One region of the Streptomyces sp. ITFR-6 genome, then DNA from elsewhere that is predicted to be linked to it. Evidence: riboswitches for the same ligand, from Rfam matches in the RefSeq annotation. Region 1 holds a riboswitch; each other region holds the start of a gene.
What was found. Region 1 has a riboswitch for cobalamin ahead of RLT59_RS11580 (ribonucleoside-diphosphate reductase subunit alpha). Riboswitches for the same ligand answer to the same signal wherever they lie in the genome.

Region 2: it holds a riboswitch for cobalamin, as region 1 does, so the genes downstream of both, metE (5-methyltetrahydropteroyltriglutamate--homocysteine S-methyltransferase) here and RLT59_RS11580 (ribonucleoside-diphosphate reductase subunit alpha) in region 1, are expected to answer to the same signal.
Region 3: it holds a riboswitch for cobalamin, as region 1 does, so the genes downstream of both, RLT59_RS30885 (cobalamin biosynthesis protein) here and RLT59_RS11580 (ribonucleoside-diphosphate reductase subunit alpha) in region 1, are expected to answer to the same signal.
Region 4: it holds a riboswitch for cobalamin, as region 1 does, so the genes downstream of both, RLT59_RS05375 (FecCD family ABC transporter permease) here and RLT59_RS11580 (ribonucleoside-diphosphate reductase subunit alpha) in region 1, are expected to answer to the same signal.

The regions. Positions count from the first base shown of each region.
Region 1 covers NZ_CP134612.1:2,610,176-2,617,979, forward strand. The annotation lists gene mctP (monocarboxylate uptake permease MctP) at 1-493, shown strand, start outside; gene RLT59_RS11575 (GNAT family N-acetyltransferase) at 606-1,118, shown strand; cobalamin riboswitch at 1,206-1,342, shown strand; gene RLT59_RS11580 (ribonucleoside-diphosphate reductase subunit alpha) at 1,484-3,880, shown strand; gene RLT59_RS11585 (ribonucleotide-diphosphate reductase subunit beta) at 3,880-4,896, shown strand; gene RLT59_RS11590 (hypothetical protein) at 4,902-5,114, opposite strand; gene RLT59_RS11595 (helix-turn-helix domain-containing protein) at 5,196-6,170, shown strand; gene RLT59_RS11600 (glycoside hydrolase family 20 protein) at 6,261-7,804, shown strand, end outside.
Region 2 covers NZ_CP134612.1:7,904,032-7,911,835, reverse strand. The annotation lists gene RLT59_RS35745 (sirohydrochlorin chelatase) at 1-575, shown strand, start outside; gene RLT59_RS35740 (lactonase family protein) at 653-1,723, opposite strand; gene RLT59_RS35735 (FUSC family protein) at 1,829-3,340, opposite strand; cobalamin riboswitch at 3,630-3,846, shown strand; gene metE (5-methyltetrahydropteroyltriglutamate--homocysteine S-methyltransferase) at 4,009-6,327, shown strand; gene RLT59_RS35725 (ECF transporter S component family protein) at 6,358-7,185, opposite strand; gene RLT59_RS35720 (ABC transporter ATP-binding protein) at 7,182-7,804, opposite strand, start outside.
Region 3 covers NZ_CP134612.1:6,785,709-6,793,512, forward strand. The annotation lists gene RLT59_RS30880 (cobyric acid synthase) at 1-1,245, opposite strand, end outside; gene RLT59_RS30885 (cobalamin biosynthesis protein) at 1,242-2,255, opposite strand; cobalamin riboswitch at 2,406-2,539, opposite strand; gene RLT59_RS30890 (hypothetical protein) at 2,697-2,930, opposite strand; gene RLT59_RS30895 (inorganic phosphate transporter) at 2,943-4,220, opposite strand; gene RLT59_RS30900 (class II aldolase/adducin family protein) at 4,456-5,184, shown strand; gene RLT59_RS30905 (alpha/beta hydrolase) at 5,262-6,392, shown strand; gene RLT59_RS30910 (hypothetical protein) at 6,577-7,804, shown strand, end outside.
Region 4 covers NZ_CP134612.1:1,250,113-1,257,916, forward strand. The annotation lists partial or broken gene RLT59_RS05335 (IS256 family transposase) at 1-86, opposite strand, end outside; gene RLT59_RS05340 (IS3 family transposase) at 352-1,071, opposite strand; gene RLT59_RS05345 (transposase) at 1,265-1,573, opposite strand; gene RLT59_RS05350 (hypothetical protein) at 1,771-2,124, shown strand; gene RLT59_RS05355 (hypothetical protein) at 2,121-2,288, shown strand; gene RLT59_RS05360 (hypothetical protein) at 2,349-3,011, shown strand; gene RLT59_RS05365 (ABC transporter substrate-binding protein) at 3,131-4,162, opposite strand; gene RLT59_RS05370 (ABC transporter ATP-binding protein) at 4,178-4,960, opposite strand; gene RLT59_RS05375 (FecCD family ABC transporter permease) at 4,960-6,069, opposite strand; cobalamin riboswitch at 6,171-6,317, opposite strand; partial or broken gene RLT59_RS05380 (alpha/beta hydrolase) at 6,508-7,804, shown strand, end outside.

The DNA.
Region 1 (7,804 bases):
CCAGGAGACCAGGGTCTCCAAGCTGGTATCGCTGCTGGTGAAGGTCGGCGCGCTCGCCTTCGTCCTCACCATGGACAAGACGGTCGCGATCAACTTCCAGCTGCTCGGCGGGATCTGGATCCTCCAGACGATGCCGGCCCTGGTCGGCGGCCTGTTCACCCGGTGGTTCCACCGCTGGGCGCTGCTCGCGGGCTGGGCCGTCGGCATGGTCTACGGGACGGCCGCCGCCTACGGGGTCGCCAGCCCCACCCAGGCGCACTTCGGCGGGTCCTCCAAGGAGATCCCGGGCATCGGCGAGATCGGCTACATCGGCCTGACGGCGTTCGTGCTGAACATCGTGGTGACCGTCGTCCTCACCTTCGTCCTGAACGCCGTGAAGGCGCCTGCCGGGCTCGACGAGACCTCTCCCGCCGACTACACCGCGGACGCGGGCGACCCGGGTGTGAAGACGGAGCTCCCGCCGGCCACCGCCGGGGCCCCGGGCGGTCACTGACCGAGGTGTACGGGCCGCCGCACCCCGCCTGTGAGGGGGCGCGGCGGCCCGTTCGCGCGTCCGGGGGAAAACCCGTGCCGTCGCCGCCCAGGGGTGCGGCAGACTTCCCCGCATGGACATAATCATCAGGCCGGTCGAGGCCGCCGAGTACGCCGCCCTCGGCGACATCACCGCCGAGGCCTATCTCGGGGACGGGCTGCTGGACTACGGCGCCGACGATCCGTACCTGGTACAGCTGCGCGACGTCCCCCGGCGGGCCGAGGAGGCCGAGGTGCTCGTCGCGGCGGACGCGCGGGGCCGCGTCCTCGGCGGGGTCACCTACGCGCCGCCGGGCAACCGCTGGGCCGATATCGCGGCGCCGGACGAGGCCGAGTTCCGGATGCTCGCGGTCTCCCGCGAGGCGCGCGGGGCCGGGGCGGGCGAGGCGCTCGTCCGGGCCTGTATCGACCGCGCACGGGCCACCGCGGGGGTCACCGGAATCGTGCTCTCGACGCAGCCGGCCATGCGCGGGGCCCATAGGATCTACGGGCGCCTCGGCTTCGTCCGGACCCCGGAAAGGGACTGGTATCCGATCGAGGGGCTCTCGCTGCTGACGTACCGACTGGAGTTCCCGGCGGTCTCCTGACCGGCCCCTCCTGACGGCCGGGCGACACGGCACGGGCGGTCTCCTGACGGCCACGCGACACAACATGTGGGGGCTGCCTCATCCGGCGGCCCCCACATGTATGCTCGTGCTCGCTGTCGCCGCAGGGAAATCCGGTGCGAATCCGGAACTGTCCCGCAACGGTGTGATCGGTGTGCTTCTGCGCATCCCGAGTCCGAGGACCTGCCGACAGCGCGTCCGGCTCGACCGAACCGGACGCCCAGACGTCCGGGCCTCGTGGATGGGCCGGTGGACGCCGCACGGAGTGCTGCCCGAACGGGGCCCCGCTCCGCCCGGCTGCCCCCGCTCCCCCCGTCGGCCCAGAGCCGAGCGAGGGAGAGCACCACGTGACCATCGCGCCAGCCGATCCGGTTTCAGCGGCCGAATCAACGGGAACCACGAGCGACGGACCGGGCACCGCACTGCTGCGGACCCTCACCGAGCTCACCGCGGATCTGCCCGACACCGACCCCGGACGCGTCGCCGCCGCCGCGCTGCGCGGCCGCAACGCCCGGTCGGACGAGGCCGAGCTGCGCTCGCTGGCCACCGAGGCGGCCGCGGGCCTGATCTCCGAGGACCCCGCCTACTCCCGGCTCGCCGCCCGTCTCCTCACCCGCTCCATCGCGGACGAGGCGGCCGGGCAGGGCTCGACGTCCTTCTCCGCCTCGGTCGCCGTCGGACACCGCGAGGGCCTGATCGCGGACCGCACCGCCGAGTTCGTGACGCTGCACGCGGCCGCCCTGGACGCCCTGGTGGGACAGGCGCTCACCGACGGCGCCGACGACCGCTTCGGCTACTTCGGACTGCGCACCCTGCACAGCCGCTACCTGCTGCGCCACCCGATCACCCGCCAGGTCGTCGAGACCCCGCAGCACTTCATGCTGCGGGTGGCCGCCGGGCTCGCGGAGGACAACTCCGAGCGGGCGCTGGACGAGGTCGCGGCCCTGTACCGGCTGATGAGCAGGCTGGACTACCTGCCCTCCTCCCCGACGCTCTTCAACTCCGGTACCCGGCACCCGCAGATGTCCTCCTGCTACCTGCTGGACTCGCCGCTGGACGAGCTGGACTCGATCTACGACCGCTACCACCAGGTGGCGCGCCTCTCCAAGCACGCGGGCGGCATCGGCCTCTCGTACTCCCGCATCCGCGCCCGCGGTTCGCTGATCCGGGGCACCAACGGGCACTCCAACGGCATCGTGCCGTTCCTGAAGACGCTCGACGCCTCCGTCGCGGCGGTCAACCAGGGCGGCCGGCGCAAGGGCGCCGCCGCCGTCTACCTGGAGACCTGGCACGCGGACATCGAGGAGTTCCTGGAGCTGCGCGACAACACCGGTGAGGACCAGCGCCGCACCCACAACCTGAACCTGGCGCACTGGATCCCGGACGAATTCATGCGCCGGGTCGACGCGGACGGGACCTGGTCGCTGTTCTCCCCCGCCGACGTGCCCGAGCTGGTCGACCTCTGGGGCGACGACTTCGACGCCGCGTACCGGGCGGCCGAGGCCAAGGGCCTGGCCCGCAAGACGATGCCGGCCCGTGAGCTGTACGGCCGGATGATGCGGACCCTCGCGCAGACCGGCCAGGGCTGGATGACGTTCAAGGACGCCTCCAACCGGACCGCGAACCAGACCGCCGAGCCGGGCCGCGTGGTGCACTCCTCGAACCTGTGCACGGAGATCCTTGAGGTCACCGACGACGGCGAGACGGCCGTCTGCAACCTCGGCTCCGTCAACCTCGGTGCGTTCGTCGAGGGCGGCACGATCGACTGGGAGCGGCTGGACGCCACCGTGCGCACCGCCGTGACCTTCCTGGACCGGGTCGTGGACATCAACTTCTACCCGACCGAGCAGGCCGGGCGCTCCAACGCCCGCTGGCGGCCGGTGGGCCTGGGCGCGATGGGCCTCCAGGACGTCTTCTTCCAGCTGCGGCTGCCCTTCGACTCCCCCGAGGCCCGCGCGCTCTCCACGAAGATCTCCGAGCGCATCATGCTCGCCGCCTACGAGGCGTCCTGCGATCTCGCCGAGCGGTCGGGTCCCCTCCCCGCCTGGTCCGAGACGCGTGCCGCACGCGGTGTGCTGCACCCCGACCACTACGACACCGAGCTGAACTGGCCGGAGCGCTGGGACGCGCTGCGCGCCCGGGTCGCGAAGACCGGCATGCGCAACTCGCTGCTCCTGGCCATCGCGCCGACCGCGACGATCGCCTCGATCGCGGGCGTGTACGAGTGCATCGAGCCGCAGGTCTCCAACCTCTTCAAGCGCGAGACGCTCAGCGGTGAGTTCCTCCAGGTCAACGCCTACCTGGTCGACGAGCTGAAGCGGCTCGGCGTGTGGGACGCGCGGACCCGCGAGGCGCTGCGCGAGGCCAGCGGCTCCGTGCAGGGCTTCGCCTGGATCCCGGAGGACGTGCGGGCGCTGTACCGCACGGCGTGGGAGATCCCGCAGCGCGGACTGATCGACATGGCGGCGGCCCGTACGCCGTTCCTGGACCAGAGCCAGTCGCTGAACCTGTTCCTGGAGACGCCGACGATCGGCAAGCTCTCCTCGATGTACGCGTACGCCTGGAAGCAGGGGCTGAAGACCACGTACTACCTGCGCTCGCGCCCGGCGACCCGGATCGCGCGTGCCGCGTCCGGCCAGGCAGCGGCCGCCGCCCCCATTCCCGTACAGCAGGCGGCCGCTCCCGACGCGGACGCGATCGCCTGCTCCCTCGAAAACCCCGAGTCCTGCGAGGCCTGCCAGTAATGAGCACCAACGAGAACAAGAACCTGCTCGACCCGGGCTTCGAGCTGACCCTGCGGCCCATGCGCTACCCCGACTTCTACGAGCGCTACCGGGACGCGATCAAGAACACCTGGACGGTGGAGGAGGTCGACCTCCACTCCGACGTCTCCGACCTCGCCAAGCTGTCGCCGGGCGAGCAGCACATGATCGGGCGGCTCGTCGCGTTCTTCGCGACCGGTGACTCGATCGTCTCCAACAACCTCGTGCTGACGCTGTACAAGCACATCAACTCCCCCGAGGCGCGGCTGTACCTGTCGCGGCAGCTCTTCGAGGAGGCCGTGCACGTCCAGTTCTATCTGACGCTGCTGGACACCTACCTGCCTGATCCGGACGACCGGGCGGCCGCGTTCGACGCGGTCGAGGAGATTCCCTCGATCCGTGAGAAGGCGCAGTTCTGCTTCAAGTGGATGGACTCGGTCGAGACGATCGACCGGCTGGAGACGAAGGCCGACCGCCGCCGCTTCCTGCTGAACCTGATCTGCTTCGCGGCGTGCATCGAGGGGCTGTTCTTCTACGGCGCGTTCGCCTACGTGTACTGGTTCCGTTCGCGCGGACTGCTGCACGGTCTCGCCACCGGAACCAACTGGGTCTTCCGTGACGAGACCATGCACATGAGCTTCGCGTTCGAGGTGGTGGACACCGTCCGCAAGGAGGAGCCCGAGCTCTTCGACGACGCCCTCCAGCAGCAGGTCACCGACATGCTGAAGGAGGCCGTCGAGGCGGAGCTGCAGTTCGGCCGCGACCTGTGCGGCGAGGGGCTGCCGGGCATGAACACCGAGTCCATGCGCGAGTACCTGGAGTGCGTCGCCGACCAGCGGCTGGCCCGGCTGGGCTTCCCCGCGGTGTACGGATCGCAGAATCCGTTCTCGTTCATGGAGCTCCAGGGCGTCCAGGAGCTCACGAACTTCTTCGAGCGCCGCCCGTCGGCGTACCAGGTGGCGGTCGAGGGCACGGTCGGTTTCGACGACGAGTTCTGAGCCCTTCAGATCCTCGCCCAGCTCCTGACGTACGGACGCCGTGCGGCCTTCACCGGCTGCGCGGCGTCCGCCGTTTCCGGTGGTGCGGTTCTCCGGTCCCGTTCCGCGTCCCGGAGCTCGCGGTCGATGCGGAGTTCGCGGGCGATCCCGATCAGAGCCGGGAGCAGGACGAGGGCGATAACAGCTGATACGCCCAGGACGTTCTGGAATGTGTTCATGGCTCTACTCTCGTCCGTGCCGACGGAATCCGGCAGTGGCAGGAATGTCATAGAGCATCGAATTACTGCCACACTGGGGTCATGCTGAAAAATGTCGCGGTCCTGCTGCTCGGTGAGGTCCACCCCTTCGAACTCGGTGTGCTCTGCGAGGTGTTCGGCCTCGACCGCAGCGACGAGGGTCTTCCGGTGCAGGATTTCGCCGTGGTCTCCGCCGAGGGCCCGGTGCTCCCTACCCACGCGGGGTTCAGCATCAGCACCCCGTACGGCCTCGACCGCCTGGAGGAGGCCGACCTCATCGCCGTGCCGGCCAGCGGCCAGGCCGCGGACCGGGAGTACCCGCAGGAGGCCCTGGACGCGCTGCGCCGGGCCGTGGACCGCGGTGCCCGGGTGCTGAGCGTCTGCTCGGGGGCGTTCGTACTGGGGGCGGCCGGGCTGCTGGACGGCCGCCGCTGCACCACGCACTGGCGCCACTCCGACGCGCTGGCCCGCCGCTTCCCGCGGGCCGTCGTCGAACCCGATGTGCTGTACGTGGACGAGGGCTCCGTGATCACCTCCGCGGGCACGGCCGCGGGCATCGACGCCTGTCTGCACCTGGTCCGCCAGGCGTACGGGCCCGCCGCCGCCAACACCATCGCCCGCCGCATGGTGGTGCCGCCGCACCGCGACGGCGGGCAGGCGCAGTACATCCAGCGGCCGCTGCCCCGGGGCCGCTGCGACACGGTCGGTGACACCCTCGTGTGGATGGAGCGGCATCTGAACGAGGAGATGACCATCGAACAGCTCGCCGCCCAGGCGCACATGTCGCCGCGCACCTTCGCCCGGCGCTTCCAGCAGGAGACAGGCACCACCCCGTACCGCTGGCTGCTGCGTCAGCGGGTGCTGCTGGCACAACACCTCCTGGAGACATCGGACGAAACGATGGACACGATCGCGGGACTGGCGGGCTTCGGCAACGCCGCGGCCCTGCGCCACCAGTTCGTACGCTCCTTGGGCACCACGCCGAACGCGTACCGCAGGACCTTCCGAGGGCCTTCGGAGCTGACCGAAGTCGCCTGATACCGGCCGCGTCGACATCCGATCATTCGTCCAACCCTTTGCCGCACCTGTCCATGGACCGCCCCCCGGCGGGCGGGCCAGGCTCTGACGATGGACATCCGGACGGCAAGACGAAGGACCATCGGGGCCGTGGTGGCCGCGCTCGCCGCCACACTCCTGCCCTGGCAGAGCGCCGCCGCCGTGGACGGACCCGCCGCTGCTCCGCCACCGGAAGTGCTGCCCTCGCTGCGGCAGTGGCAGCCCGGCGAGGGGGAGTTCACCCTCACGGACCGGGCCAGGATCGTGCTGGACGGGGTACGGGAGCAGCGCACCGCCGACGACGCGAAGAGGTTCGCGGGCGAGCTGAAGGGCAGCGCTCCGGTCTCCCGGGGCAGGGCCAGGTCCGGCGACGTGGTGCTGCGCCAGGACGCGTCCCTGAAGGGGGCGCTGGGCGCGGAGGGCTACCGGCTCGATGTCGGGGACCGGGTCACCGTCACCGCGGCGACCTCCACGGGGGTGTTCTACGGTTCGCGCACCGTGCTCCAGCTGCTGAACGGCGACGGCCGAGCGGCCCGGGGCTCGGCGACCGATGTGCCCGCGTACCGGGAGCGCGGGGTCGGGGTCTGCGCCTGCTACATCAACGTGTCCCTGCCGTGGTTCGAGCGGCTGATGAAGGACATGGCCTCGCAGAAGCTCAACCAGCTCTGGATCGAGGCGAAGGTCAGGAGCGACACCGCCCCGGAGTCCGCGTTCTGGGGGTACTACACCAAGCCGCAGATCCGGTCCCTGGCCGCGATGGCGAAGAAGTACCACATCGAGCTGGTGCCGGAGATCAACTCCCCCGGCCACATGGACACCTACCTGGAGAACCACCCCGAGCTCCAGCTCAAGGACAAGGACGGTGTCGCCTCGCCGCCCCGGCTGGACATCTCGCGGCCCGAGGCGCTGACGTACTACACCTCCCTGGTCGACGAGGCCCTGGAGGTGTGGGACACCCGCACCTGGCACATGGGCGGCGACGAGTACATGATCGGGTCCTCGTACCCGGACTATCCGCAGCTCCAGACGGCCGCGACCGCGAGGTTCGGCGCCTCGGCCACCCCCGACGACCTCTTCGTCGACTTCATCAACCAGGTCAACGCGCATGTGAAGGCCGGCGGCCGGTCGCTGCGGATCTGGAACGACGGGCTGCTCGGCCACAACGGCGCCGTGCCGCTGGACCGCGACATCGCCGTCGAGCACTGGCTCGGCGGCGGCGCCATCCAGCAGCCGTCGGAGCTGCTGGCCGAGGGCCGTCCGGTGATGAACTCCGCCTACTCCCTCTACCTGGTGCGCGGCGGCTTCACGATGGACACGCGCAAGCTGTACGAGAGCGACTGGACGCCACTGAGCTTCGAGGGCGAGACGCGGCCCGCCACGGCGGCGAACCTGACCGGCGCGAAGATCAGCCTCTGGCCGGACAGCGCGGCCGCCGAGACCGAGAACGAGGTGGAGGCGAAGGTCTTCATGCCGCTGCGCTTCATCGCCCAGGCCACCTGGGGCGGCCCGAAGCCGAGTGACACGTACGCCGGATTCGAGGCGCTGGCCCGGCGGATCGGTCACGCTCCCGGCTGGGCGAACACCGACCGCACCCCGCTGGCCGACGGCACCTACCG
Region 2 (7,804 bases), 5.3 Mb from region 1:
CGGCCGCCGTCGTGGTGCCGCTGCTCGCGGGACCGGACAGCGCCCTTGTGCAGCGGATACGCCAAGCGATCAGGGACAGCCAGGCACCGGCCGAGCTGACCGATGTGCTCGGCCCGCACCCGCTGCTCGCCGAGGCGCTGCACGTGCGCCTCTCCGAGGCCGGTCTCGCCCGCGCCGACCGGGCGAGGCTGTTCACTGTGGCCACGGCCGCCGACGGGATCGTACTGGCGACGGTGGGCGGTGAGGAGGCCGTGCAGGCGGCCGGGATCACCGGCATGCTGCTGGCCGCGCGGCTGGCGGTTCCCGTGATGGCCGCCGCGCTCGACGTCGAGGGTTCCGTCTCGTCGATCGCCGCGCAGCTGAAGGACTCCGGCTCGCTCCAGCTGGCGGTCGCGCCGTACCTGGTGGGCCCCGAGGTGGCCGAAGGGCTGCTGGACTCCGCCGTCAAGGACGCGGGCTGCGCGGCGGCCGAGCCGCTCGGCGCCTACCCGGCGATCGGCAAGCTGGTGATGTCGATGTACACCACGGCACTCGGCATCGCCGCCCCGGTGGCGCAGGGCGCACAGGCCCTCTGATCAGTTCCGGGGTGCGTTCCGCTTCCTGACGGGCGTGTGGTGGTGAGCCGGCTACCACCACCACACGCCCGCGCCTGTCAGGCGAAGATCACACAGGAGGCCGCAGGAGCCTCCAGGGAGCCCTCCTGGACCGGGATACCGGTCTCCGGGTCCACGGCGAACCAGGCGACGTTCCCGGACCGCTCATTGGCCGCGTACAGCCGTCGCCCGGCGGGGTCGAGCGCCAGGTCGCGCGGCCAGTGGCCACCGCAGCCCACCGTGGTGACCAGGGACGCCTTCTCTCCGGTGGCGTCGAGAGCGATCACCGAGATGCTGTCGTGTCCGCGGTTGGCCGCCCAGAGGAACCGGCCGTCGTGCGAGACGACGACCTCGGACGCGTAGCTCGCCGCGGCGCCGTCCCCGGTGGCCTCCACGGGCAGCAGGGACGTCTCGTCGACCGCTTCGAGGACTCCGGCTGCGGCGTCCCACCGGCACACGGTGACCGTGGGTTCGAGCTCGTTCAGCACATAGGCGTGCGCACCGTCGGGGTGGAAGGCGAGATGGCGCGGTCCGGTACCCGGCCGCAGCGCCGTCTCGCCGTGCGGGCGCGGCGCGCCGGTCTCCGCGTCGAGCGCGCGGATCCGTACCGAATCGGTGCCGAGGTCGACGCTGAGCACCCAGTTCCCCGAGGGGTCGGGGAGCACCTGGTGGGCATGCGGGCCCTCCTGCCGGGTGGCGTCCGGACCGCTTCCCTCGTGCTGGAGCACGCTGTCGGGGGCGCCCAGTGAACCGTCCGCGCCCACGGGCAGCACGGTGACGCTGCCGGAGCCGTAGTTGGCGGTCAGCAGCCGGCCGCCCGCGAGGGCGAGGTGGGTGGGGGCATCCCCGTCCACCGGCTGGAGGGCGCCGATCGGCCGGGGCGTGTCCTGGGTGACGTCGAGCGCCGCGGCCGCTCCCGGCTCGGTCTCGCTGACCGCGTACAGGACCGCACCGTCGGGGCCCCCGCCCCGGCCCAGTACCAGGTAGGAGGGGTTGGGCACGGAATCCGTCGCGCCGAGGACGGTGAGCGCCCCGGTCTCCTGGTCGACGGCGGCGACGGTGATGCCCCGCCCGCCCGCCGAGGTGAAGGACCCGATGAATGCCCGTCCGGCACCGTTGCTGCTGTCCACCGCACTGCCTCTCTCCGCCGACTGATCGCGACAGTGGGGACCGTCGCGATCTTCCGCGGCGACGGTAGCAGTGCGGCAGGTGGTCTGGACCAAAGGGTGCGGGTATCAGGCGGCGGCGAGCGGGGCCCTCGGCGGGCTGTGCAGCGGCGCGGCCAGTTCGACCAGCGCCCGCTCCAGGCCGTGCAGGTGGGCGAGGGCGGGTTCCGTCTCCGCGGCGTGCGCCGGACTTCCCGCGGCGAGCGGGGTACGGGCCGGCCGCTCGGGAGCCGTCAGCGCTTCCACCGCGCTCTCGACGCGCCAGCAGGCGGCGGCGAGCCGGGCGTCGTGCGAGGCCTCCGGATCGGCGGCGACGGAGGCCAGTCCGCGCACCTCGCGCGCGCAGTCGTCGAGCAGTGCGAGGACCTGACGCGCCCGCGCCTTGCGGGCCCTCACCGGGTTGAGCGGATGCACCAGCGGCGCCAGCGACAGCCGTACCCGGCCGAGGATCGCCTCCAGCTCGGCAACGTGCCGGGGCGGGTCGGCGTCCTCGCTTCCCGCGAGCCGGGCAGCGGCCTCCGCCGTACAGGTGTGCACGCACCGCAGCGCCCGCTCCACCCAGGCCTCGGTCACCGAGTGCGTGGTCACCGGCAGCACGAACAGCACCGCGAGTACGGCACCGAGCGCACCGGCCCCCGTCTCGGTGACCCGGAGTACGAGAAGTCCCGCGTCGAGCACGCCGAGCAGCCCGTACAGCATGCTCGCCATCACGGTGACGGCCAGCATCATCCAGGTGTAGGAGACGGCGGCGGTGTAGAAGATCCCGAACACGCCCACCGCCACGACAGCGGCGGCCGCGACCGGCTCGTGGTGCAGCGGCACGGCCACGGCGAAGCCCAGCCCGATGCCGAGCAAGGTCCCCAGGAACCGTCTGAACCCGCGCACGACCGTCTCGCCGCGCGAGGTCGTGGCCACGAACACCCACCAGGTGGCGCCGACCGCCCAGTACCAGCGCTGGTCGGAAAGCAGCTGCCCCACCGCGAGCGCGAATCCCGCGCCCAGGGTCGCCTGTACGGCCTGCCGCGTCGTGATCCGCCGCAGCCCCGCCGCTCCCGGGGGAAGGCCGACCGTCACCGGCGCCGCGATCCGGCGCTCGTAGCACCACGCCCCGAACCGGACCAAGGACGACGCGAGGAGCGACAGCAGCACCGCGGCGTACAACTCGGGCAGCTGGCCGGGCACGGTGTGCAGGAACTGGGCGGAGAAGTAGGCCATGAAGGCGAATACGCCCAGCGAGTGCCCGCGCGGCCCCCACCGCCGCGCGTACACCCCCGCGCCGACGACGGCGAGGAAAGCCAGGTCGCGGGCGACGGGCACGTCGTGCAGCACGGCGGCGAGCGTGAGCACCGGGAGGCCGACGACGGGGAGCAGCGCGGTCGTCGTGGCCTGTCCGCGCACCGTCGGGTCGGTCACCGTGAAGAGGGCGAGCAGCGCGGCCAGGCCCCCCGTGATGGCCGCCACCAGCGAGTGCCCCGCCGCCCCGCACAGCGTGACGGCGAGCCCGATGCCGAGCACGGCCCGGGATGCGAACCGCAGCCGGATCCGTCCGGGATCGTGTGCGACGAACGCCCTCTTCAGCAAGTCGCCTCGCCCCTTTCGCGCATGACACCAGCGCAGACATGAGAAAGGCGCCACAGAGATCCCAGAGGGACCCGCAGCGCCATTGACTCCACTATCTCAACACCTGGGGAGCTAATGGTTCAACTCGACCCCATCTCTATGTACCAATGGCCCAGCGATACCGCATCCTGCCTGACCACGGCAGAGCCAACGGACCAGCGCGAGGACCAGGAGGCCCGGGAGCACCGCCGTCCGCCCCTTCCGGATCCCGGAATGTGAACAGCGGTGCCACGGAGGCGGTCCACCCCCTAGGCTGACCGGTGCAGCTGGTTCGCCCTGTCCGCCAGGCAGGCGCGTCGCAAGAGGGAACCCGGTGTGATTCCGGGACTGCCCCGCAGCGGTAAGTGGGAACGACCGCCGTCATACGCACTGGATCCGTTCGGATCCGGGAAGCGACGGCCAGTAGGAGTCTGCTCCGGCAGACGCGCCCACGAGTCCGAAGACCTGCCCGTTGCCCGCACCCGAACCCTCGGATGCGGATATCCCGGTGACCTCGTGGGCGGGTCGGCGTGCGTGTCAGACGGAGAATCCGCGCCGAGGCGTGTGCGATATCCGTCCGGTCCGTCATCCCTTCGCGTCCGTGTCCCGTCTCCGGGATGTTCAGGAGTCATCTCGCGAAGGAGATTTCCGTGACACCCAAGCCCGCAGCCGCGGCAGCACGAGCCACCGTGTACGGCTACCCCCGACAGGGCCGGAACCGGGAACTGAAGAAGGCCGTCGAGGGGTACTGGAAGGGCCGCGTCAGCGCCGGTGCCCTCCGGGAGACGGCGGCAGAACTGCGCCGGTCCAACTGGAAGCAGCTGGCGGACGTCGGCGTCCATGAGGTCCCGACCGGCGATTTCTCGTACTACGACCACGTCCTGGACACCAGCGTCATGGTCGGCGCGGTCCCCCAGCGGCACCGTGCGGCCGTCGCCGCCGACGCGCTCGACGGGTACTTCGCGATGGCTCGCGGCACCCAGGACGTGGCACCGCTGGAGATGACCAAGTGGTTCGACACCAACTACCACTACCTCGTCCCCGAGCTCGGTCCTGACACCGTCTTCACCGCCGACTCCACCAAGCAGGTCACCGAGCTCAGGGAGGCCGTCGCGCTCGGGCACACCGCCCGGCCGGTGCTCGTCGGCCCGGTCAGCTACCTGCTGCTGGCCAAGCCCGCCCCCGGGGTGGCCGCCGGCTTCGAGCCGCTCACCCTGCTGGGCCGGCTGCTGCCGGTGTACGCGGAGGTCCTCGCAGATCTGCGTGCCGCCGGCGCGGAGTGGGTGCAGATCGACGAACCCGCCCTGGTCCAGGACCGCAGCCCGGCCGAGCTGAACGCCGCCGCCCGCGCCTACCGCGACCTCGGCGGCCTCACCGACCGGCCCAGGCTGCTCGTCGCCTCCTACTTCGGGCGGCTCGGTGAGGCACTCCCCGTCCTGGCGAAGGCCCCGGTAGAGGGTCTGGCACTGGACTTCACCGATGCCGCCGCAGCCAACCTAGAAGACCTCGCCGCCGCCGGCGGGCTTCCCGGCAAGCGCCTCGTCGCGGGTGTCGTCAACGGCCGCAACATCTGGATCAACGACTACGAGAAGTCCCTAGCCACCCTCGCCACCCTCCTCGGCCTCGCGGACCGGGTGGACGTGGCGGCGTCCTGCTCCCTGCTGCACGTCCCGCTCGACACCGCGCCGGAGCGGGACATCGACCCGCGGATCCTGCGCTGGCTCGCCTTCGCGGAGCAGAAGACCGCCGAGATCGTCACGCTCGCGAAGGGACTGACCCTGGGCACCGGCGCGATCACCGCCGAGATCGCCGCCAACCGCGCCGACCTCGCGTCCCGCGCCGACTCCCCGATCACCCACGACCCCGCCGTCCGGGCCAGGACCGCGGCCGTCACGGACGCCGACGGCCGCCGCTCCCAGCCGTACACCGAACGCGCCGCCGCCCAGCGGGCCCACCTCGGGCTGCCGCTGCTGCCGACGACCACCATCGGCTCGTTCCCGCAGACGAGCGAACTGCGTACCGTCCGCGCCGACCTGCGCGCGGGACGGATCGACACGGCGGGCTACGAGGAGCGGATCAGGGCCGAGATCGGTGAGGTCATCGCCTTCCAGGAGAAGACCGGCATCGACGTCCTGGTGCACGGCGAGCCCGAACGCAACGACATGGTGCAGTACTTCGCCGAGCAGCTCACCGGTTACCTCGCCACCCAGCACGGCTGGGTCCAGTCCTACGGCACGCGTTACGTCCGGCCGCCGGTGCTCGCGGGCGACATCTCCCGCCCGGAGCCGATGACGGTGCGCTGGACCTCGTATGCCCAGTCGCTCACCGGGCGCCCGGTCAAGGGCATGCTCACCGGCCCGGTGACCATGCTGGCCTGGTCCTTCGTCCGCGACGACCAGCCGCTCGGTGACACCGCGCGCCAGGTCGCGCTCGCGCTGCGCGACGAGGTCGACGACCTGGAGGCGGGGGGCACTTCGGTGATCCAGGTCGACGAGCCCGCCCTGCGCGAGACACTCCCCCTGCGGGCGGCGGACCACGCCGGGTACCTGGAATGGGCCACCGAGTCGTTCCGCCTGACCACCAGCGGGGTACGGCCGGACACCCAGATCCACACCCACATGTGCTACGCGGAGTTCGGTGACATCGTCCAGGCCATCGACGACCTGGACGCCGACGTCATCAGCCTGGAGGCCGCCCGCTCGCACATGCAGGTCGCCCGCGAACTCGCCGCGCACGGATACCCGCGCGAGGCCGGTCCCGGCGTGTACGACATCCACTCACCGCGTGTACCCGGTGCCGACGAGGCCGCCGCCCTGCTCCGCAAGGGGCTGGAGGCCATCCCCGCCGAGCGCCTGTGGGTCAATCCGGACTGCGGCCTGAAGACCCGCGGCTGGCCCGAGACCAGGACGTCCCTGGAGAACCTGGTCGCCGCGGCCCGCACCGTCCGCGGCGAGCTGCCCGCCTCCTGATCGCGCAGGACCCGGGGCGGCGGCCGGAGGTTAGGGGCGGGCGTCCGGGTCGGCCGGTCCGGCGGGTGTGAAGCGGACCGGGGCCTGGAAGCGGGCGCGTCGGGCGGCCCGGCGGAACGTGGTGAGTACCGCCGGGCCGGCCAGCGTGACGCAGACGAAGTTGGTGACGGCCCGGCCGGTGTCCCAGCCGAGGGAGGTGGCAAGGTCGAAGGCGAGGTAGCGGTGCCACTGCTCGGTGAAGGGCAGGCCTGGCAGATAGGCGAGGGAGCTGTTCGGGTCGAGGGAGAAGGGCCAGAAGGAGAGGTTGAGCAGGAAGCCGAAGAGGTAGCCGGAGACCGAACCGTAGGCGGCGAGCATCAGGACCTCGCGGCGGCCGGTGGCCCGGGGCAGCAGGCCGGCGAGCATGCCCACGAAGGCGCAGCCGAACATCTGGTACGGCATCCACGGCCCGACACCGCCCGTGATCAGGGCGGAGGTGAAGAGCGAGGTGCAGCCGAGGGTGAAGCCGAAGCCCGGTCCGTAGACGCGTCCGGCCAGGACCAGGACGAAGAAGACCGTCTCGATCCCGGCGGTTCCGGCGCCCAGCGGGCGCAGCGCCGCGTTGACGGCGGAGAGGACGCCGAGCATGGCCAGGGCCTTGGAGCTGATGCCGCCCTCGGCGATCTCGGAGAGCACCACGCAGAGCACGAGGACGAGCAGGACGCCGAAGATCAGGGGCGGGGCGTAGTTCGAGCCGAACTCTCCGGGTGCGACGACGAAGGGCCAGAAGAAGGCCACCACGCCGAGGAACGCTGCCAGCGCGATGACCAGTGAGACACGGGTGGTGAGCCGGATGGCCGTCGAGGCGGTCGTGCTCATGCGGGGTCCTCGCCGTCGCGGGGCGCGGGGCGGGGCGAAGCGAGTGCCGAGGTCACCTGGTCGACGGTGAGGAACGGCAGCGGTGCCAGGATTTTCGCGGTCTGCGGTGCGAACACCGGTGAGGCGACGATGACTTCGGGAGTGGGGCCGTCCGCGACGATGTCGCCCTCGGCCATCACCACGACCCGGTCGGCGGTCCGGGCCACGAACTCCACGTCGTGGGTGGAGATGACGACCGCACGGCCCTCCGCCGCGAGTGCGGCGACGATCCGGGTCAGCTCCGCCTTCGCCCGGTAGTCCAGCCCGCGCGTCGGTTCGTCGAGGAGCAGCACCCGAGGTGTCGCGGCGAGCTGGATCGCGAGGACGAGAGCCAGTTTCTGCCCTTCGGACAGGTCGCGTGGGTGGGTCGCGTCCGCGATGCCCGGCGCCAGCCGGTCGAGTATCTCCCGCGCACCCGGGTTCGTGTCCCCGTCCGCCGACTCGCTGTCCGCCTGGGCGAGTTCCTGCTTGACGCTCTCCAGATAGAGCAGGTCGGCGGGTGTCTGCGGGACGAGGCCGACCAGGCGGCGCGCGTGGGCCGCGGGCAGCGCGTGCGGATCGTGCGCCGAGCCGCCTCCCG
Region 3 (7,804 bases), 4.2 Mb from region 1:
CCGCCCGTCGGTGAGGAACGGCTCACCGCCGCGTACGTCCGCGACGCCGTGGTGGATCTCGTACCCCTCCACGGGGGCGCCGAGCGCCTCACCGACCGGCCGGGCGAGGGTCTTCTCGCGGTCGAACCGGACGCGGACGGGCAGCAGCCCGAGCGCGTCGACCCGCCCGGCGCGCGACTCCACCTCGTCCTCGATGTGTTCGCCGAGGATCTGGTAGCCGCCGCAGATACCGAGGACCGGGCGGCCCTCCGCGGCGCGCCGCAGCAGCGCCTCGGCGAGCCCGCGCTCGCGCAGCCAGGCCAGCGCCTTCACCGTGCCCCGGGTGCCGGGCACGATGACGAGGTCGGCGTCGGTCAGCTCCTCCGGGCGGTCCACGAACCGCACGACGACGCCCGGTTCGGCGGCCAGCGCGTCGACATCGGTGAAGTTCGACATCAGCGGCACGGCGCACACGGCGACGCGCAGGATGTCCTCGCCGTGCGGCGGTGCGACGACCGACTCGCGTACGGTGCCGCGCAGCGAGACCCGCAGCCCGTCCTCCTCGTCGATGCCGAGGCCGTGGGCGAACGGCAGCACCCCGTACGTGGGACGCCCGGTGAGACCGAGCAGCATGTCCAGACCCGGCTCCAGCAGTGACACGTCACCGCGGAACTTGTTGACCAGGTAGCCGGCGATCAGCTGCTGGTCCTCCGCGGCCAGCAGCGCCGTCGTACCGAAGAACGAGGCGAAGACCCCGCCCCGGTCGATGTCCCCGACTACCACCACCGGGAATCGGGCCGCCCGTGCGATGCCCATGTTCACGATGTCCGTGCGCCGGAGGTTGATCTCGGCCGGACTGCCCGCGCCCTCGCAGATCACCGCGTCATATGTGGACCGGAGCTGCTCCAGGCAGTCCACGACGGTGGACAGCAACTGCTCCTGCCTGCCGCCGTGGTAGCCGCGGGCGCTCATCTCACCGACCGCGCGCCCCATCAGGACGACCTGGCTGGAGCGGTCGCTGCCGGGCTTGAGCAGTACCGGGTTCATCAGGGCGGTCGGCTCCACCCGGGCGGCCTGGGCCTGCATGGCCTGGGCCCGGCCGATCTCGGCGCCCTCACGGGTGACGAAGGAGTTGAGGGACATGTTCTGCGCCTTGAAGGGCGCGACCTTCACCCCCCGGCGCACCAGCCAGCGGCAGATCCCCGCCGTGACGACGCTCTTGCCCGCGTCCGAGGTGGTCCCGGCGACCAGCAGTCCGCCGCTCATGTCGGTCTCCGTCCTGAGGTGCGCGTACCCGGGGCAGGTGTCCCCGGGCCGCGCGTCGAGGTGATCCGTCGTGCGGCGGCGCCCACGCCCAGCCGGGCCGCCACGCTCACGCCGAGGGCCAGTACCCCGATCCGGCGCGACAGCCGTACGGCGTGTTCGATGTCCCCGGTCGCCACCGCCCGGCCCGCCTCGCCGTTGAGCACGGGGCGGTGTTCGACCCGGCCGCCGTAGGCGAGGGTGCCGCCGAGCCGTACGCCGAGCGCACCCGCGAACGAGGCCTCCACGGGGCCCGCGTTGGGGCTCGGGTGCTTGGCTCCATCCGCCCGCCAGGCGTGCAGCGCCCCCCGGGGCCGGCCGCCGGCGGCCACGGCGAGCAGGGCGGTGAGCCGGGCGCCCGGCCAGCCCACGAGGTCGTCGAGCCGGGCCGAGGCCCAGCCGTAGCGCAGGTAGCGGGGCGACCTGTGGCCGACCATCGCGTCCAGGGTGTTGGCGGCCCGGAAGCCGACGAGTCCGGGGACCCCGCCCAGCGCACCCCACACCAGGGCGCCGACCACGGCGTCGGAGGTGTTCTCCGCGACGGACTCCACCACCGCGCGGGCGATCTGCGGACCGTCCAGGGACTGCGGGTCGCGGCCGCACAGATGGGGCAGCCGCTCCCGCGCCAGGCCGAGGTCCCCGGCGGCCAGCGCGCCGCCGATGGACCGGGCCTCGCGCCCCAGCGACGTACCGCCGACGACGGACCAGGTGGCGGCGGCGGTCAGCGCGACGGAGGCGGCGGGGCGGCGGCGCAGCGCGCGGGAGGCCAGTGCCGCACCCCCGGCGGCGCCTCCGGCGCAGACCAGGGTGTGCAGAGCGCCCCACCCGCGGTGGTCGCGCCACAGACGGTGTTCGACGCCTGCCGCGGCGCGCCCGAAGGCGGCGACCGGATGTCCCCGGCGGGGATCACCGAGCAGCAGATCACCGATCAGACCGGCCGTGGCGCCGTACGCGAAGATGCGATCGGCACGCACGGTTCAGCCGGCCGTCGCGCCTCGACGGACCTTCGCGCGGGCAGCTGGTGCTGGTCGGAGGGGAGACACGGAGACGGGCGCACGGCGGCCGGGCATGGCGATATGTCCTCACTCAGGGTCCGCGCCCTGGTTCGACGTGACCGGCGACGAGAGTCTCCTGGCTCCCGGATCCGCAGTTCCCCTGGTCTTCCAGCCCACTCGGCGTGGACCGTGACTTCCGGTGGTGGGGGACTGCTCCCCGGTGACAGTGGCGGGACCGCGCCGGATTCGCACCGGCTTCCTCTGCTGTCGCCGTAATGGCTCCGGCAGTCCACCACGCTCCGCGAACGCCAGTCAACCTACCGTTGACCTGCGACGGCACAGTGTGCTGAGACGCACATCGGGCCGGCCGCACCCGGGGTGCGGCCGGCCCGAGGCGGCGGATGGATCAGGGGCTGTGGATCAGGCGACGATCAGGTAGATCCCGTAGGCCACCGCCGCCGCGCACAGTCCGAAGCAGACGTACGCGCCCGCGCGGGCGAGCATCAGGGACCCGCCGGACTGGCCGCCCCGCTCGGCCGGTTCCGGCTGCCTGGAGAGGCCGGCGATGCCCAGGGTGAAGAGGCCCACCAGGGCGACGGTGGCGACGAGAGAGACGCCGAAGACGGTGCCGAGGGCTGCCCAGTCGATGTTCATGGAGGATCTTCCTTACACCGTGGCGGGTCGTGCCGGGTCGGCTATGGCCGGGGCCGGGATGGTGGCGGTGAGGTCGTGGGCCTGGGCGGCCGGGGTGGGCGGCGGGCTGACGGCCGCGATGGCGGTGGTGACGACGCCCGCGGGTTCGGCTTCCGGGGTGACCGGAGCGCCGTCCTGGGCGCCGGGTGCGACATCGTCCTGGCCGACCGGCTTGCGGCGGGACAGCACCCAGATCGCTCCGGAGCCCGCGATCAGCAGTACGGCGACGAGCACGACACCCCAGGTGCCCTGCTTGGTGAGGAACTCCGCCCCCGCGCCGACCAGACCGGCGGCCGGCAGCGTCAGACCCCAGGCGACGAACATCCGGGTGGCGGTGGACCAGCGGACCACACCGCCCCGGCGGCCGAGACCGGCACCCATCACGGCACCGGAGCAGGACTGGGTGGTGGAGAGGGAGAAGCCGAGGTGCGAGGAGGCCAGGATGACCGTGGCCGCACTGGTCTGGGCGGCGAAGCCCTGCGGCGGCTTGAGCTCGGTCAGGCCGCTGCCCATGGTGCGGATGATGCGCCAGCCGCCGAGGTAGGTGCCGAGCGCGATGGCCATTCCGGCGCTGACGATGACCCAGACCGGCGGGTTGGAACCGGGGGAGAGGACTCCGCCGGTGACCAGGGCCAGGGTGATGATGCCCATCGTCTTCTGTGCGTCGTTGGTGCCGTGGGCGAGGGAGACCAGCCCGGCGGAGGCGATCTGTCCGGCGCGGTAGCCCTTGGCGGTCGCCTTCTCCTGGGCGCCGCCCTGGACCTTCCCGCCGATCCGGTACGTCAGCTTGGTGGCCAGCAGCGCGGCCAGTCCGGCGACGATCGGGGCGGCGACCGCGGGGAGCAGCACCTTGGTGACGACGGTGCCGCCGTCGACAGAGGACCAGCCCGCGGACATCACCGCGGCGCCGATCAGACCGCCGAAGAGGGCGTGCGAGGAGCTGGACGGGAGCCCGACCAGCCAGGTCAGCAGATTCCACAGGATGGCGCCGACGAGCGCCGCGAAGATGACCTCGGTTCTGAGGCCGTCCTCATTGATGATCCCGCCGGAGATCGTCTTGGCGACCTCCACCGACAGGAACGCGCCGACGAGGTTGAGAACGGCGGACATCGCCACCGCTGTCTTGGGTTTGAGTGCGCCGGTCGAGATGGTGGTCGCCATCGCGTTGGCGGTGTCGTGGAAACCGTTCGTGAAATCGAACACTAGAGCTGTCACGATCACAATCGCGAGCAGCAGCGTGATGTGTTCCATTTACCCAGGCAATCGTTCGACGTCAGTGGCACGAGGAACGTAGGCAACCTGGGTGAACGGAAGATGAACTAAACAGGGCGTTGCGGTGACCCCAACCGGAGCGGCCCCGCCCCGTTTGGCCGTGGTCCGACAGGGCGGGGCGGGTACGGGGCGGTGTGGGCCCCGAATGCGGGGCCGCCCGGCCTCCGGCGGGAGGCGGAATCATGGACCGCTCATCAGTGGAAAGGATCTTCGTATGAGCGATCAGCGGCAGGATCCGGTCGAACACACCGGGGGCCTCGAACGCACCGGTGCCACCGGCCACGCCGGAGACACCGACGCCGGAGACATCGAACGGGCCTGGGGCGCGGTCGTCGCCACCGCGCGCAGGACGGCGGCCGACGGTCTGGTCGTCGGCACCTCGGGCAACGTCTCCGCGCGGGTGGGCGACACCGTCCTGGTCACCCCGAGCGGTGTGCCGTACGACCGGCTCCGCCCCGAGGACCTGGTCGGCGTCGATCTGGAGGGCAACCGGATCCTCGGTGAGCTGGCCCCGACCAGCGAGCTTCCGCTCCATCTCGCGGTCTACCGGAATACGGCGGCGGCCGCTGTCGTGCACACCCACGCGGTGCACGCCACGGCCGTCTCCACGCTCGTCGCCGAGGTCCCGCCGATCCACTACGCGGCCGCGCTGCTGGGCGGCCCCGTCCGGGTCGCCGCCTACGCCCGGTACGGCACGGACGAGCTGGCCGCGAACATGCTGACCGCCCTGCGGGACCGCACCGGCTGCCTGCTCGGCAACCACGGAACCGTCACCTACGGAGCCACCCTCGACGAGGCGTACGACCGCACCGCCCAGCTCGAATGGCTCTGCCGCCTCTGGCTCGCCGCGAGCGCCGTCCCCGGCCGCTCCCCGGCCCTGCTCACCCCGGACCAGCTGAGCGACGTAGGGGAGGCGCTGAAGGGGTACGGGCAGCCGGGCTGAGCCCGCAGGGGCGGGGGCCGCCACCGGACGGCCCCCGCCCGCTGGCCGAGTCCGCGGGCGGCCAGGAGACTGAAGCCGTGCGCCCGGCAACAGCGACGGCAGCAGTCGCCACCTCCATCCTCGGCGCCGGTGCGGCGGCGGTCGCGGCCGGCCGGTACGCCGGCGACGTCGCCCTCAAGGCGCCGTCGTCCGGACGTCCGTTCCCCGCCGACCGCAGAGTCACCGTGCACGCGACGGCGGCCGGGCAGGTTACCCTGACCCGCTCCTTCGCCGCGCTGCGCCCCGGCACCTACGGGCTGGTCGGTGACGACGTCCACGCCGTCGTCGGCCCGGTGATCGACCAGGCCCACCAGGCCGCCGACACCGTCGTGCGCCGGCTGGAGCGCGTCAACCGGGGCACCCTGCGCCCCGGGGCCAAGGTCCGCCTCACGCCCGAGCTGCACACCGGTGACCCCACCACGGCCCTCGGCCTCGAACACCGCGACGTCGAGATCACCGGCGAGCTCGGCGCCCTGCCCGCCTGGTTCGTGCCCGGCCCCCGGGACACCTGGGTCATCACCGCGCACGGCATCGGCACCACCAGGGCACACCCCCTGAACCTGCTCGGCTTCCTGAACGGACAGCAGCTGCCGGTGCTCGACATCGCCTACCGGGGCGACGCCGGAGCACCGCGCTCCCCGGACGGCCTCAGCCACCTCGGGGAGTCCGAATGGCGCGACCTGGACGCGGCCATCCGCTTCGCGGTCCGCTACGGCGCCGAGAAGGTCGTGCTGCACGGCTGGTCGACCGGCGCCTCCATGGCGCTCCACGCGTCCGCCAACTCCGCGCTCCGGGACCGGATCTGCGGCCTCGTCCTCGACTCCCCGGTGCTGGACTGGGAGACCACCCTGCGCGCCCTGGCCGCCGCCCGCGGGGTGCCGTCCGCCCTGCTGCCCCTCGCCGTCCGGGCCGCCCAGGGACAGACCGGACTGCGCGGCACCCGGCTCCTGGACACCTCGCTGCCCCGGACCCTGCACGTGCCCACCCTGATCTTCCACGGGCCGGACGACACCCTGGCGCCCTGGCAGCCGTCCCGCGCGCTCGCCGCCCACCGCCCCGACCTGGTCGCCCTGCACCCCGTGGCGCAGGCTCCGCATGCGGCGATGTGGAATGCCGACCCGGTCTACTACGAGGAGACGTTGCGCCGCTTCCTCACGCCCCTGATGTGAGCTGATGCGCCGCTTCTGCTGATTGGTCCGGGAGAGCGCGGACGCCCCGGAACACCGGTGATCCGGGTTCCGTTTGGGCTTTCGGGCTGTCAGAGGCAAGACTGCTCCCGTGACGTCCCGTACCCCGCGCGACTCCAGGCTGCGACTTGTCCGCCCGCGACCCCTCGCCACCGCTCACAAGGCCGTGATCACCCGGCGCACCAGGCCGGCCCCCCGCCCGCCCGAGGGCACCCCGCCCCGGGCGGAACTGGCCCGGCAGGCCAGGACCGCTCTCGCCGACGCCGTGCGGATCGCCCGCTGGGCAGCCGGCGGCTCCCGGCCGGGCACCCCGCCGCTGGCCGCGACGGCTCTAGAACGGGCCTGTTCGGAACTCGAACTGTCCCCGGGACAGGTGCGGTCCGGCTGGGACCGGGCCCGGCTGGCCGGGCTCGTCGAACTGCACGGCGACACCGCACGGCCCGGCTGGCGGCTGCGCGCCTGGGACCGCGACGACTCGGCCGTGCTCCGCGGCTGGGTGGCGCTCTTCGACGCCTGGTCCCTCGTCCACCCCGCGCCCGAGGACATCGAGTCCACCGCGGTCGCGGAGGCCGTCGAGGCCGTGCCCCAGGTGCTCTCCCTCCTCCAGCTCTCGGCGGGCCCGGTCACCGTGCCCGCCCTGCTCGACCTGCTGGGCCAGCGCGTCGCGGAACTCCACGAGGAGCGCTGCGAGGTGCCGTACGGGCCGCAGCCGCTGCCGGTTCCCGCGGAGGAGGCTCCCACCGCCCACCCGGAGGCGCTGGTCGCCCTCCTGCTGGACTGGGCCCTGGAGGGGCTCGCCGCCGTCGGCGCGCTCACCCTCGGCTCGGGGCACGCCACCCTCACCCCCCTCGGCAACTGGGCGGTCTGGGTCAAGCTGGAGCAGATCTGCGTCGCCGCCCAGAGCCCGGCCGGCAACATCGAGCAGTCTGCCGCCGACATGCTGCTCGGCTGCGCCCGGCTCACCCCCGGACCGGCACGGGCCGAGTACCGCGCCTGGCTGGCCGCCCGGCCCGTCGGCAGCGCCGTCGCCGAACTGCTCGGGGTGGCCCGGGGCGAGGACGCGCTGCTGCGCGGGCTCGCCTTCGAGGCGCTCCGGGTGGTCGGCGCGCCCGCGGAGCCCGAGGTGCGCTCCGTCGTGGCGGACCCGTCGCTGCGCCCCTACGCGCTGCTCTGGCTCGCGGAGTACGACGGGGCCGACCCCGAGGACGCCCAGGAGGTGCTCAGCCGCGAAGAGGCCACCTGGCTCTGGGTCGACACCGCGGCGGCCGTGGCCGACCACGGCGAGACCGCGCTGCTGGTCCGCCACCTCGACTCAGCCGTGCAGGGCAGCGTCCCGGCCCTCCTCGACGAGGTGAGGGCGGTGGGCCATCCGCGCACCGTCCAGGTCCTGGTGG
Region 4 (7,804 bases), 1.4 Mb from region 1:
CGCTTCAGCCGCTTCTTGGCCATCGTCGACTCAAAGCTGCCTTCCTGGTTACGGGGCAGGGCTATCCCGACCGGGCCGACGTCCGTGAGCGTGGTCCTGGCACGGGTGCCATTGCGTGAATCGGCGCCGTTCTTCCCAGTCGGATCATACTGTCATAGCCGAAGCGCCCGGTGATCACGCCCTCAAGAGCGGACTCCAGAAGCCGCTCGGTCCACTCCTGGAGTAGCCCACGCCCACCGTCGGCTGAAGGGCTCGACCTCAGCCCGGCCCACCAGCTCATCAAGCAACCGGTCGTCCACCGACTCCGACGGAACCGCTTCTGAGGTTCCCCCGCTGTGCGGGGGGTGCTGATCAGCTGTTCAGGGCGGGTTGGCGGGGTTTCAGGTTCGCTCGTTCGGCCGCTGCCTGCTCGGCGTAGTGCTTCTCCTCGAACTCGATCGGGCTGAGGTAGCCGAGCCGTTTCTGGATGCGCCGGCTGTTGTAGAAGCCGTCGATGTACTCGAAGAGTGCGAGGTGCGCTTCGGCTCTCGTCGGGAAGACGCGGCCGCGGACGCATTCCGTCTTGATCAGCATCCACAGGTTCTCCGCGAGGGCATTGTCGTAACTGTCCCCGACCGTCCCCATGGATGCATCAATCCCCGCACGTACCAGGCGGGTTGTGAGCTTGACCGACGTGTACTGACTGCCGTGGTCGGCGTGATGGACGAGTTGGCCGGGTTTGACCTCGCGGGAGGCGAGGGCGTACTTGAGCGAGGACAGGACGAGGTCGGCGTCCGCGCGGGCGGACGTCTCCCAGGCCACCACGCGCCTCGAGAACGCGTCGCGGATCGCGGAGAGCCACAACGGTCCCTCGCCGGTGGGGATCATGGTGAGGTCGGTGCCCCACAACCGGTTCGGGGCGGGAGCGGTGAAGTCCCGCCGGACCAGGTCCGGGGCGAACGTAACCTTGGGATCGCGGCGGGTGAATCCCTTGCGACGTGGGCTGATCCCGGCGAGTTTGGCGTCGCGCATCAGCCGTTCGACTCGCTTGCGACCGACGTGGATGTCCTCACGTTTGAGCGCGGCATGCACGCGGGGGAACCGTAGATGCCGCCGGAGTCGGCGTGGATCTCCTTGATCTTCTCGGTCAGCCCGGTGTCGCGGCGCTTGCGTTCACATGGCTCCTTCTCTGCGTGACGCCGGCGGTAGCAGGTTGAGGAAGCGATGTGCAGCTCCCGAAGTACGCACTCGACTCCCAGGCGGGGGTGCTCGTCAACGAGCGCGGTCACCTGGGTCGGGTCGGGTCGAGTTGCGCCGCGAAAAAAGCCGAGGCCGTCCGCAGGACATCGTTCGCCCGCTTGAGCTGGGCGTTCTTCTTTCGCAGCGCGACGAGCTCGGCGCGCTCGTCAGTGGTCAGGCCATCGGTGCGTTCGCCGGCGTCCCGCTCTGCCTGCCGGTTCCAGCCGCGCAGGGCCTCGGGATGCACGCCGAGATCGGTAGCGAGCTTCTTGATCTGCGGCTTCGGCTCGGTGACGCAATACATGCGCACCGCACGCTCACGCAACTCCAACGAGTATTTCCTCGGTGCGGCCATGGTCGATGTTCCTCTCATGAGAACCATCTGACCTGCTGGTAGCCCACTTCACACCTCGGGGGAACCTCGGATCCCGGCACGAGACCGAGCAGACCGGCGCGTCGTACGCCCCCTTCCACCCCCCGGCCGTCCGGCCCCTCCCGGTCACCAGCCTCAACGCCGACCTGGCGCTCAAGGGCGTCGGGCGCTCACAGGAGGTGGCGCGACTGCTCGATGCGCGCTCCGAACTGACGGTACACACCCACGCGGACGAGTTCCTCAAGTCGCTCCCGGGCGCCGAGTCCGACGAGGACCTGATGTACTTCTGGTGCCACGGCGCCTTCGAGGAGTACGGCGCCCACCGCACGGTGGGGATCAGGCTCTCGGACAACAAGGTCATCGACGCGGACCTGGTCCACCAGCACCGCGAGGAGTTCCGCACCTCGCGGGATTCGGCCTTCCGCCCGTTCGTGGTGCTCAACGCCTGCCACGCCGGGGGCCCACGGCGACGGCCGAACTGGAGTACCTCGGCAGTGCCTTCGTCGAGCACGTCCGCACCCCGGACCGGGTGACGGATCTCTACGTCCACGTGCATGGCCGGCAGACCGCACCGGCCGTCGCGCAGCGGCGCGCGACGGCCCTGCTCACCCGGGCCCGGGAGCTGGCCGCCGCGCATCCGGACCGCTATCCGCAGCTGGCCCGGGGGTTCCGGCCCGGGGTCGTGGTCGTGCGCTAACCGTCGTCCAGCCTGCCCTCGCTCGGTGGCTACCGCAGGATCCGCGACCGCGCCCATGCGATGAGCGCACCCGGTCAGGGCCATGCGCCCCATGTGCTCGCCCACCTTCTCGGCTACCTCGACGCACAACGCCCCGACCCGGCCTCCGCCCCGGTCCTGACCAACCGCAACGGCCAGTACCTGCATCTCGTGGGCCATTCGTTCGGCGGCCGGTTCCTGTGCGAGGCCGTGCAGTGGGCGGCGGCACCGGAAGCGCCGCGGGTGCTGGGGTGGAGCACGCCCACGTCACCGAGGCGCCCCTTCACCGTGGACAGCATGGTCGTCTTCCAGATGGCGGCGCCCCGGGACGCGTTCGACCGTCTCTTCCCCGCCCTGTTCCCGTCCGGTGCGAAGGTCCACGCCCCCCTGCGCGGACCACTGGTGCTGACCCACTCCCGCTGGGACCGGGCCACCGGTTTCTGGCATCTGCACGCGGAGGGCCCAGCCGGCATCGGGCACTCGGGAGCCGGTACGGCACCGGTCCCCCAGTTCCACACCCGGCTGTTGCCGGTGCACGAGCCGTACGGCCTCTCGGCGCTGGATCACCGGCTGGTCAACGTGGATGCCAGCGGCCGCTTCCGCGGCTCCGCCCGCACCCGCCTGGCCCCGGCCGGAGCGCACTCCGACTTCGACCATCCCGAGTCGGCGCATCTGCTGCTGAGCGTGGCGGCACTGTCGCGATGACCTCACGGGCCGTTGCTCCATGCACACCCGGACGGACCGCCCCCGGCACCGCCGCCCCGGGTGGCGGGGGCGGCGGTGCCGGGGAGCGGACGCAGCCACAGCCGCAGGTCGGGCGCGGGTCAGCTGCGGGCCTTCCGCAGAGCTGCCGCGAGCGAGGTGATGGCTGCGGGATTGCGCGGGCTCTCGACGAGGTCCACGTAGTCGAGGACGACGATGCGGTCGTTCTTGATCGCCGACACATTGGCCAGCGGCGGATAGGACGCCAGGAACTTCTGCTTCTGCTCCGCGCCGGTGTCCCCGTAGTTGTTGATGACGATCACCTCGGGGTCCCGCTCGACGACGGTCTCCCATCCCACCGTCGTCCAGGTGTCCTTGAGGTCCTTCATGACGTGGTCGCCGCCGGCCCTGGTGATGATGTCGTGCGGTCCGGCGTAGGCACCCGAGGTCAGCGGCTTGTCCCGGCCGTCGTCGTAGAGGAACACCCTCGGCCGGTCGGCGCCCTTCAGAGCGGTCGCCTGCGCCTGGGCGACCTCCTTCCGGAACCGTGCGATCAGGGATTCGGCGCGCTTCTCGACGTCGAAGATCTTCCCCAGGTTCCGAAGGTCGGTGTAGAGCGCGTCGAGCGGCGGCATCACCCCTCGCGCCTTCCCCTGCCCGTTGCGGCACGACTCGCTCAGCAGGTAGGAGTCGACGCCCACCTTCTTCAGGGCTGCCGGGGTGAATCCGTCCCCCTCGTTGAAGCCGTAGTTCCAGCCGGCGAAGACCAGGTCGGCGCGTGCGTCGAGGACGAGTTCCTTGTTGATCGTCTCCTTGGACAGCCACGCGGTCTTCTCGTACCCGCCCTTCCAGGGGACGGACGTCAGGTCGCCCTTGTCGTCGGGCATCACATAGCCCGCCATGTGGTCTTCGAGTTCCAGGGCGAACATGATCTCGGTGATACCGACATCGTTGGTGACCACGCGCCGCGGGGCCTTGTCGTAGGTCTTCTTCTCACCGCAGTTCTCGACGGTCACGGGGTAGTGGCCCCCGGCCGCGGGTGCGCTCTTGTCGTCGTTCGCGTCCTGCGGGGTGATCTCGGCGCCGCAGCCGCTGAGGGCCAGCACGGCGGTGAGGGCGAGACCGATGGCGACGGGACGTATCGGGCTGGGCATGGTGGCAGGGCTTCCTTAGTAACGGGCGGCGGGGAGGAGGCGGTCGAAGATCAGCTGTACGGCGCCGGTCTCCGGGTGCGGTACCCGGTGCGCCCGGACGCCGAAGACCTCGGCCAGCAGCTCCGGGGTGAGTACGTCGTGCGGGGCGCCCGACGCGACGATCCGGCCGCGGTCGATGACATGGAGGACGTCGCAGTGGAGTGCGGCGAGATTGAGGTCGTGCAACGCCGTGAGCACGGTCAGTCCGCTGGCACGCACCAGGGCCAGTACCTCCAGCTGCTGGGCGATGTCCAGGTGGTTGGTGGGCTCGTCGAGCACCAGCGCGCGCGGCTGCTGCGCCATGGCGCGGGCGATCAGGACCCGTTGCTTCTCGCCTCCGGACAGGGTCAAAAAGCCCCGGTCGGCCAGGTGTCCGGCCCCGACCTCCGCCAGCGCGGCGTCACATGTGCGGCGGTCCTCCTCCGACACGCGCGCCGTCGGTCCCTGGTGCGGCATCCTTCCCATCGCGACGATCTCGGCGACGGTGAAGTCGAACTCGTGACTCGACTCCTGGGGAAGCGCGGCCAGCCGGCGGGCGGCCTCCCGCGGACTCAGGGCGTGCAGGTCCTCGCCGCCGATCCGGACGGTCCCGGCGGAGGGGTTCAGCGCCCGGTAGACGCAGCGCAACAGCGTTGACTTCCCGCTGCCGTTGGGCCCCACCAGTCCGACGAGCCGGGCGTCGCCCGCTCGCAGCGTGACGTCCTCCACCAGCCGCGCGCCGGCGATCTCGACCGTCAGCGCGTCGATATCGATCCGCATCACGCACCCCCGAAGGTGTAGGAGCGGCGGCGCATGAGGAGGATGAAGCACGGCACGCCGATCATCGCGGTCAGCACGCCGAGCGGCAGTTCCGCCGGGGCGAGCAGCACGCGCGAGAGGATGTCCACCCAGATCAGCAGGACGGCCCCCGCGAGCGGTGCGACGGCCAGCAGACGGCGGTGGTCCGCGCCGACCAGCATGCGCGCGGCGTGCGGGACCATCAGCCCGACGAAGCCGATCGCGCCGCTCACCGCGACCAGCGCCCCGGTGACCGCGGCGGAGACCAGGAACAGTTCCTTGCGCAGCCTGCCCGCATTCACTCCCAGGGCGGCGGCGGTCTCGTCACCCATCGCCAGGGCATTGAGCCGGCGCGCCGACCACCAGAGGTGGGCGAGGCCGCCGATCGTGGCGCCCGCGGCAATCGGCACGGAGGACCAGGTGGCGCCCCCGAGGCTGCCCAGCATCCACATCATCGCGGAGCGGGCGGCCTCGCCCCGCTCCGCGGCGAACACCATGAACGTCGTGATGGCCGAGAAGCCGTAGTACATGGCCGTGCCCGTCAGGACCAGGCGCAGCGGGGTCAGTCCGCGCGCGGTGCTGGCGACCGCGTATACGAGCATCATCGCGAGGAGCGCGGCGAGGAACGCCGCTGTGGACAGCGCCCAGACACCGAAGGCGCCGAAGACCCCGAAGATGAGGACGGCGTTCGCACCGACGGCCGCGCCGGAGGAGATGCCGAGCACGAACGGGTCGGCCAGGGCGTTGCGGACCATGGCCTGGACCGCGACGCCGATGGCGGACAGGCCGGCTCCGACGACCGCGGCCAGTACGGCTCGCGGAAAGCGCAGCTCCCACACGATGGTGTACCCGGCGACTTCACCGGGAGCGATCCGCTGTCCCGTCAGGCCTGCCCACAGATAGCGCGACACCTCTCCCCAGGAGATCCCCGAGGCCCCGATTCCGGCGCCGCAGACCAGGGAGAGCGGCAGCAGGGCACACAGCGTGATCACCAGCAGGGACAGGGGTACGCGCCGGGGAGGAGCGGGCCCGCCACCGGCGCGCGCCGCGCGCGAGGGCGGGGCGGGTATGCGTTCGAGGGGAGTGACCACGGTCGGATCGCTTTCACCTCAGGCCGTGCACCTGCACGATCGAAGGAGCGGCCCGGACGCGAAGCGCCCTGTGCAGCACCTCTCGCAGTCCACGGCGAATTGACAGGAGCCTTCACCGCCGCGGGTAATCGGGCTTGCGGAGCCATGGGGACGGCTCCGCCTACCGTTGCGGGTCAGCGCCGGAATTCGACCGGACTTCCCCCGCGGGGCGTGAGCAGCTTACGGGTACGGCACCGTGCTCTCCCTTTCGCCCCTGAGTCCCGAGCGCCCCGGAGCACCCCCCGAGCACCCCCGAGTGGCCCCTGAACAGCCCCTGACCCGCCCCGGAGAAGCCCCTGACGGGAGCACCGCACGGGCGCCGGAGCACCTAGCGTGACGGCGGATGCCCCGGCCGGGCCCGCACGCCTGACACAACCGCTCTCTTCGCAAGGAGGATCTATGCCGTTCAGGGGCAGATCCGCACTACGGCTCATCGCCGCACGGGGCACGGCCACGGCTGTGGCGGCTGCCACGGCCGCCGCCACCGGCCTCGCCGCCGCTCCCTCGGTCCACGCGTCGCCGCCCGCGACAGCTGCCCTTCGGTGGGCACCGTGTGACGTCCCGGCGGACCCGGGAGCCGAGTGCGCCGCGCTCTCCGTGCCGGTCGACTGGGACCACCCGGACGGGCCGAGACTCGATCTGGCCGTGGCCCGCCGCAAGGCCACAGAGCCCGGGGCGCGCGTCGGCTCCATGGTGTTCGGCCCCGGCGGGCCGGGCGACTCGGGTGTGGAGAGGGTGGTGGGCGGGATCAGCCGGTTCAGCCCCGAGGTCCGCCGCAGGTTCGACATCGTCAGCTTCGACCCGCGCGGCGTGGGCGGCAGCAACCCGGTGACCTGCTCCGGTGAACTGCTTGCCGAGCGGCCGTCGCCCGAGCTGGAGAGCCAGGCGGACTTCGACGCCACCCTGGCGTACAACAGACGGCTCCGCGCCGACTGCCGGGCCCGTACCGGCCCGGTGTTCGAGCACCTCGACACCGGGCAGACGGTCCGGGACCTGGACGCCCTGTGAGCCGCGCTCGGCGAGCGGAGACTGACCTTCCACGGCAGCTCGTACGGCACGCTGCTCGGCGCCCAGTACGCCGAGGCCTACCCGCGGCGCGTGCGCGCGATGGTGCTGGAGAGCGTGACGGACCACAGCGTCGCGGCCACCCGCGAATTCCTGCGCTCGGAGGCGGCCGCGGCGCAGGACTCGTTCCAGGAGTTCGTGAAGTGGTGCGAGGGTGCGGCGGACTGCGCCCTGCACGGCCGTGACGTCCGCGCCGTCTGGCAGGGCCTGCTGGCCCGCGCCGCGCGCGGCGAGCTGGCGGACCCGGCGAAACCGGGGACCTCGCTGTCGTCCTCGGATCTGGTCAACTCGTACGCGTTCCGGAGTTTCTACGAGGCCGACTACGCGGGCCTGGCCACGGGGATCGCGGGGATGGACGCGAGCGAGCCGCTGCCGGCGTCGCCCACCGGGACGGCGCCGCTGCCGCCGGCCACCCCCGGTCTTCTGCTCGGACTGGCGGCTGCCGGTGCGTGACTACCGGGAGTACGCCTCGCTCGTCGCCACGATGAACGCGACCGCGCCGGACCTGCCCCACCTGCTGCCGATCCACATGGTGGCGGCGTGTCTGGGCGCGCCGACCGCCAACCCGCAGCACCGCCTGGACGCACCCGGCGCTCCGCCCGTCCTGCTGTCCAACGCCCTGCACGACCCC